Regions from separate parts of the Bradyrhizobium sp. AZCC 1588 genome, predicted to be linked through region 1. Evidence: riboswitches for the same ligand, from Rfam matches in the RefSeq annotation. Region 1 holds a riboswitch; the other holds the start of a gene.
What was found. A riboswitch is a leader RNA that binds a small molecule or an ion and turns the genes downstream of it on or off. The one in region 1 is predicted to bind S-adenosylmethionine.
Positions count from the first base shown of each region.

Region 1 (3,408 bases):
CGAGACCGCCAAGCTCGTCGACGAAGGCATCGCACGCATTCAGGCTGCGGGCTCCGACGTCGTGCTGATCGATCCGCAATATTCGCCGCGGGTCAACGAGCACGCCGAAAGCGCCGGCAAGATGATGAAGCTCTTGAACAAGGCGGCCGAGCTTCGCAAGGTCGGCGTCTTCCCGCGCTTCGCGGTGATGAAGGACTGGCACGAGCGGCAGGCGATTCCGATCGAGAATTTCGTGATCGCCGACGGCCTGCATATGAGCGACTGGGGCTATGCCTGCTTCGCCCAACTGCTCGGCGACGACATCATCAAGTCGGTCGGCCAGATCAAGCTCGGCGTCGCCGTGCCGTCGGACGTCCGGGCCTATCGGCCGATGTGATCTCTCACCCTCCCCTGGAGGGGGAGGGTCGGCACGGATCGAGCGAAGCGAGATGCGTGACGGGGTGGGGTGATCTCTCCACTCGGGCACTGTTGGATGTGGAGAGACCGTCACCCCACCCCGCCGCGCGTTACACGCGCGTCGACCCTCCGCCCTCCAGGGGAGGGTAAGCGGCAGGCGCCTCACGCCTTCTCCAGCGCCTGCGCAAAATCCTCGATCAGATCATCCGCATGCTCGAGCCCGGCCGAGAAGCGGATAAAGCCTTCGCTGATGCCGAGCTCGGCGCGCGCCTCCGGCGTCAGCCGTTGATGCGTCGTCGTCGCGGGATGGGTGACGAGGCTCTTGCTATCGCCGAGATTGTTGGAGATGCGCGAGATCTGCAACGCATTGAGGACGCGGAAGGCGGCGGCTTTGCCGCCCTTGACCTCGAAGCCGATCAGCGTCGAGCCGCCGCGCATCTGCTTCTTCACCAGCTCCGCTTGCGGATGATCGGCGCGGCCAGGATAGATCAATCGCGCAATCTTCGGATGGCTTGCCAACGCCTCGGCGATTTTCGCCGCGTTGTCGGTCTGCGCGCGTACCCGCACGCCCAGCGTCTCCAGTCCCTTGAGCAGGACCCACGCGTTGAAGGGCGAGAGCGATGGCCCGGTCTGGCGCATGAAGTTGTGAATGTGCTCTGCGATGAAGGCTTCGGACGAGAGAATAATGCCGCCGAGGCAGCGCCCTTGACCGTCGATGTGTTTGGTCGCGGAGTAGACCACGACATCGGCGCCGAGCGAAAGCGGGCTCTGCCAGATCGGCGTGGCAAAGACGTTATCGACGACCAGCCGCGCGCCGCCCTTGTGCGCGATCTCGGCGATCGCCGGAATATCGAGCACATCGAGCGTCGGGTTGGTCGGGCTCTCCAGGAAGAAGGTCTTGGTGTTGGGCCGCAATGCGCGCTGCCATTGGTCGAGATCGAGGCCGTCGACCAGCGTCGTTTCGATCCCGTAGCGCGGCAGGAGGTCCTGCACGACGTAAAGGCACGAGCCGAACAGGGCTTTCGAGGCCACCACATGGTCGCCGGCTCTGAGCGGCGCGAGGATCGCGGTCGTCACCGCGGCCATGCCGGTGGCGGTGGAGCGTGCCGCTTCCGCGCCTTCGAGCTCGATCATTCGGCGCTCGAACATTGAAATCGTGGGATTGGAATAGCGCGAATAGATAAAGCCGGGATCCTCGCCCTTGAAGCGCGCCTCGCACTGCTCCGCGCTATCGTAGACATAGCCTTGGGTGAGAAACAGCGCTTCCGACGTCTCGCCGAATTGCGAGCGCAGCGTGCCGCCATGGACGAGGCGGGTTTCGGGACGAAAACGCTTGGTAGAACCAACTTCAGACATGTGACCTCCGCCGTGACCAGTAAGAAAATGGTCACAAAAAAACCGGCCTGGAAAAATCTCCACAGGCCGGGATCACACGTGTCCCCGGCCTGTTTAGCTACTTATTTAACGTGGCTGCAAGCCGGCCGGCTCAAATCACCACGGGATAAGTCATGCTGATATTCGCTTGCGCCCTTTCAGTCAAGGCGGCCATCGGATAACCCCTAAAAGCCCATATTTACGAGGTTTGGATGACATTTGGGCATCCAGGGCCACCTCAGAGGACCGCGCCGTGTCGTTCACGCTTCCGCCCGACGGTAACGGAATTCTACCCGACCGCATGATCGCGGCGATGGCGGATGCGGGCCTCATCTTGCCGGCCTATCCGTTTGTCGAGAGCCAGATCCAGCCCGCAAGCCTCGATTTGCGCCTCGGCGACGTTGCCTACCGGGTGCGCGCGAGCTTCCTGCCTGGGCCGGGCGCGACCGTCGCCGAGCGCATCGACGAATTGAAGCTGCATGAAATAAATCTCTCCGACGGCGCGGTGCTGGAGACCAATTGCGTCTATATCGTGCCGCTCCTGGAAAGCCTCGCGCTGCCGCCGGAGATCGTGGCCGCTGCCAACCCGAAAAGTTCGACCGGACGGCTCGACGTCTTCACCCGCGTGATTGCCGACGGCACCCGCCGCTTCGATATGATCGGCGCGGGCTATCACGGCCCGCTCTATGCCGAGATCAGCCCAAAGACGTTTCCGGTGCTGCTGCGCGAGGGCTCGCGGCTATCACAAGTGCGTTTCCGCACCGGCGACGCCATCCTCAATGCCGACGAACTCGACGCGCTGCATGGCGCCGAGCGCCTGGTCGATATCGATGACGCCGATCTCGCCAATGGCGTGGCGCTGTCGGTCGATCTCTCCGGCGAGAACACCAGTGGCTTCGTCGGCTACCGCGCCAAGCGCCATACTGGTGTGGTCGATATCGACCGCCGCGGCGGCTATGCGGTCGATGAATTCTGGGAACCGATCCCGGCTCGATCAGACGGCAGCCTCATCCTCGATCCCGGCGAGTTCTACATCCTGGCCTCGAAGGAGGCCGTGCAGGTGCCGCCGGATTACGCCGCCGAAATGGTGCCATTCGATCCCCTGGTCGGCGAATTCCGCGTGCATTACGCCGGATTCTTCGATCCCGGCTTCGGCTATGCCGGCGCTGGCGGGCAGGGCGCGCGCGCCGTGCTCGAAGTGCGCTCGCGCGAGGTGCCGTTCATCCTCGAGCACGGCCAGATCGTCGGGCGCCTGGTCTACGAGAAAATGCTGTCGCGGCCCGATGCGATGTACGGCCAGCGCATCGGCTCGAACTATCAGGCGCAGGGGTTGAAGCTCTCCAAGCACTTCCGGGTCTGACCGCCTGCGCCAGACCGCGCCTCAGTCGCGCACGTCAGAGATAAACTCGCCGATCTGCGCAATCGCGCGATGGGCCTCAGGCAACACCGGCACGAACAATTGCCAGACGTGCGGCATCCGCCGCCAGACCTCGAGCTTGCTGCGCGGATTGTGTGACCGAAGATTCTCCACCATTCGGACAGCGTCGTCCCTGAGAATTTCGTCGCTGCCGACCTGAATAAGCACCGGCGGCAATCCGGCGGGATCGCCGTAGAGCGGCGAAGCATAGGGCGTACGCG
Region 1 covers NZ_JAZHSC010000001.1:2,494,560-2,497,967, reverse strand. Annotated here, with positions in the region: gene V1277_RS11695 (SGNH/GDSL hydrolase family protein) at 1-376, shown strand, start outside; gene V1277_RS11690 (O-succinylhomoserine sulfhydrylase) at 559-1,752, opposite strand; SAM riboswitch at 1,825-1,904, opposite strand; gene V1277_RS11685 (2'-deoxycytidine 5'-triphosphate deaminase) at 2,024-3,130, shown strand; gene V1277_RS11680 (alpha/beta hydrolase) at 3,152-3,408, opposite strand, start outside.

Region 2 (3,408 bases), 1.6 Mb from region 1:
CTCGTCGAACGGCACGTAGGTGCCGGTCGGGTTGTTCGGGTTGGCGAGCCACACCAGTTTCGTGCGCGGCGTCACGCGCGCGAGAATGGCGTCGACGTCGGCGGTAAAATTGGTCTCGGGCGCGACAACGTTCTTGGCGCCGTTTGCCATCGTCGCGATCGGATAGACCAGGAAGCCGTGGGCGGTCGAGATCGCCTCATCGCCCCGGCTGAGATAGGTGTGCGCCAAGAGATTGAGGATTTCGTCCGAGCCGGCGCCGCAGATGATGCGGTTGGGATCGAGCCCGTAGGCGCGGCCGATCGCTTCGCGCAGCACCCGCGAGGTCCCTTCCGGATAGTCCTCTAGATGCGCAGCCACGTCCTTGTAGACTTCGATCGCCTTCGGCGACGGCCCGAATGGGGTCTCGTTGGCCGACAGCTTGAACACCTTGCGGCCCGGCTCCGGCACCGGGGTCTTGCCGGGCGTGTAGGGCGCAATATCGAGAATGCCGGGATTCGGCACGGGGCGGTTCATCTTCAACTCCGGAATTTCGGGCGGCGTTTTTAGGGCTTCGCCGACCCGTTCGGGGGCACCGTATAGCGTGTTGCGTGGCTGCCGACGAGAGCCGACGAGCGCACCGAGGCGCCGGCCTGGATCAGGGCGGTCTTGATCTTCTCGAACCCGGTGCCGGCATCCGACACCAAAAGCGCCGCACCGTCGAAAGCGGTATCGGGCACCGCGACGATTTCGGCGAGCGGGGCGAGGGCGCGGGCGATATCGGCGTTCCACCCCGAGACGCGGACGCTCCACATCTGCACCTCCATCACCATGGCATCATCGGCCACGCGCGAGATCACGAACACCGGCAGCGCGGCCGGATGATCGGCGCGTTCGAGGAACGGCAGGCGGGCAATGATTTTTGGCGCGCCTTCGGCTTCCAGCGCACTCCACCACGGCGTGCGGCTCGAGACCGCCGAGACCAGCGCCAGATCGCCCTTGGATTTCGCCACGGCTTCAACCGCGGCCTGTGCGCTGAAATGGCCGACATAGGGCACGACAAAGCCGAAGTGAAACCGCGCCGAATCCCGCATCGCGGGCTCGCCGATCGAGACGTCCGCATGTACCGAGAACGGCGCCTGGACGTAAGTAAAGGTCGAGATGATGACGCGCCAGATGCTCTCGATGGTGTCTAACGGCAGGATGCCGCGATGGCGCTCGACCAGGCTGCGCATCATGCTGGCTTCCCGCGCGGGCCGGAACGCCGAGCCCACCTCCTGGGTCTGCTTCACCTGGATCAGCCGGTCGATGATGTCGCCGCGCGCCATCAAGAGGCGATGGACCTGCTCGTCGATCGCGTCGATCTCCTTGCGCAATTCCTGCAGCGAGGGCGGAGCCGGGGGAGCCTTGGACATGTTAAAACCTTCAGCGCCGGATCGGTCTGAAATCACCACCCAGCAAGGGCATTGATTAGAAAAGACGGCCGTCGAAAGCAAAGAGAAACGTCAGATCCGCCATGATCGCTGCAGGGTTAACCATGCGGCTGCCTTGACGGGGGACCTGCTTCGGACTAGCTTTGTTCCATTCCGTGGTCATTTGAGCCGGCCGGCTTGCAGCCACGTTAAACAACTCGCTAAACAGGCCGGGGACAGATTGATCCCGGCCGAACCTTTCGTTCAGGCCGGGTTTTTTACGGCCTGATTTCTGTCGTTAAGGACCTCCGCGAGGAGGAAGGTCGGGATGACACAATTGCAGTCGGTATCCAGTCCGTCGATTCACAGCGAGGACCGCGCCCATGAGGCCGATCATCCGACCTCGCCGGTGGCCAAATTCGGCATCGAGCAGCCCTTGAAGCTCGATTGCGGCATCGATCTCGCGCCATTCCAGATCGCGTACCAGACCTATGGCGAGTTGAACGCCGACCGTTCCAACGCAATCCTGATCTGTCACGCGCTGACGCTGGATCAGCATGTCGCCAACGTGCATCCTCTGACCGGCAAGGCCGGCTGGTGGGAAATCATGGTCGGTCCAGGGCGCCCGCTCGATACCGACAGATATTTCATCATTTGTTCGAACGTGATCGGCGGCTGCATGGGATCGACCGGTCCGGCCTCGACTAATCCAGCGACCGGCAAGGCGTGGGGACTGGATTTTCCGATCATCACCATCCCCGACATGGTCCGCGCGCAGGCCATGTTGCTCGACCGGCTGGGCATCGAAACATTGTTGTGCGTCATCGGCGGCTCGATGGGCGGCATGCAGGTGCTGCAATGGACGGCAGCCTATCCGGAACGGGTATTTTCCGCGCTGCCGGTCGCCTGCTCAACGCGCCATTCGGCGCAAAACATCGCGTTTCACGAACTCGGCCGGCAGGCCGTGATGGCTGATCCGGACTGGCACCATGGGCGCTATTTCGAGCGCAGCACGCATCCGCATCGCGGGCTGGCGGTCGCGCGGATGGCAGGGCACATCACATATCTCTCCGACGCCGCGCTGCATCGCAAGTTCGGGCGGCGGATGCAGGACCGCGAACTGCCGACGTTTTCGTTCGACGCTGATTTCCAGGTCGAAAGCTATCTGCGCTATCAGGGCTCGTCCTTTGTCGAGCGCTTCGATGCCAACAGCTATCTCTATCTGACGCGCGCGATGGATTATTTCGATATCGCCGCCGACCATGACGGCGTGCTGGCGGAAGCGTTTCGCGGCATCAAGACCCGCTTCTGCGTGGTGTCGTTCACGTCCGACTGGCTGTTTCCGACCTCGGAATCGCGCGCGCTGGTGCATGCGCTGAATGCTTCGAGCGCGCGGGTGTCGTTCGCCGAGATCGAAACCGACCGTGGCCACGATGCCTTCCTGCTCGACGTGCCGGAATTCTTCGACATTTCTCGCGCCTTCCTGGAATCCGCGGGCAAGTCGCGCGGCCTTGATGGTACAGGTGGCTGATATGGCCCTTCAGGAACAAGCATTGCCGCTCGGCGGCGTCGCGCCCGACCGCACGGGCAAATATCGCACCGATCATCTCCTCGTCGCCGAAATGATTGCGGCCGGCTCAAAAGTGCTCGACGTCGGCTGTGGCGACGGCGAGTTGCTGCAACTCCTGGAGAGCCGCGGCATCGATGGCCGCGGCATCGAGCTGTCGCGCGAGGGCGTCAACCGCTGCGTCGCCAAGGGGCTCGCCGTGGTGCAGGGCGACGCCGACACCGATCTCGTCAATTATCCGGACGATGCCTTCGATTACGTCATCCTGTCGCAGACCCTGCAGGCGACGCGGCAGCCGAAACCGGTCCTGGAAAACCTGCTGCGCATCGGCCGGCGCGCGATAGTGTCGTTCCCGAATTTCGGCTTCTGGAAGATGCGGCTGCAGTTGCTCGTCGGCGGCCACATGCCGCGTACCGAAAATCTCCCCGCCACCTGGTACGACACGCCGAACAT
Region 2 covers NZ_JAZHSC010000001.1:4,044,841-4,048,248, forward strand. Annotated here, with positions in the region: gene hisC (histidinol-phosphate transaminase) at 1-513, opposite strand, end outside; gene V1277_RS19020 (chorismate mutase) at 543-1,391, opposite strand; SAM riboswitch at 1,555-1,634, shown strand; gene metX (homoserine O-acetyltransferase MetX) at 1,717-2,919, shown strand; gene metW (methionine biosynthesis protein MetW) at 2,921-3,408, shown strand, end outside.
Region 2: it holds a riboswitch for S-adenosylmethionine, as region 1 does, so the genes downstream of both, metX (homoserine O-acetyltransferase MetX) here and V1277_RS11690 (O-succinylhomoserine sulfhydrylase) in region 1, are expected to answer to the same signal.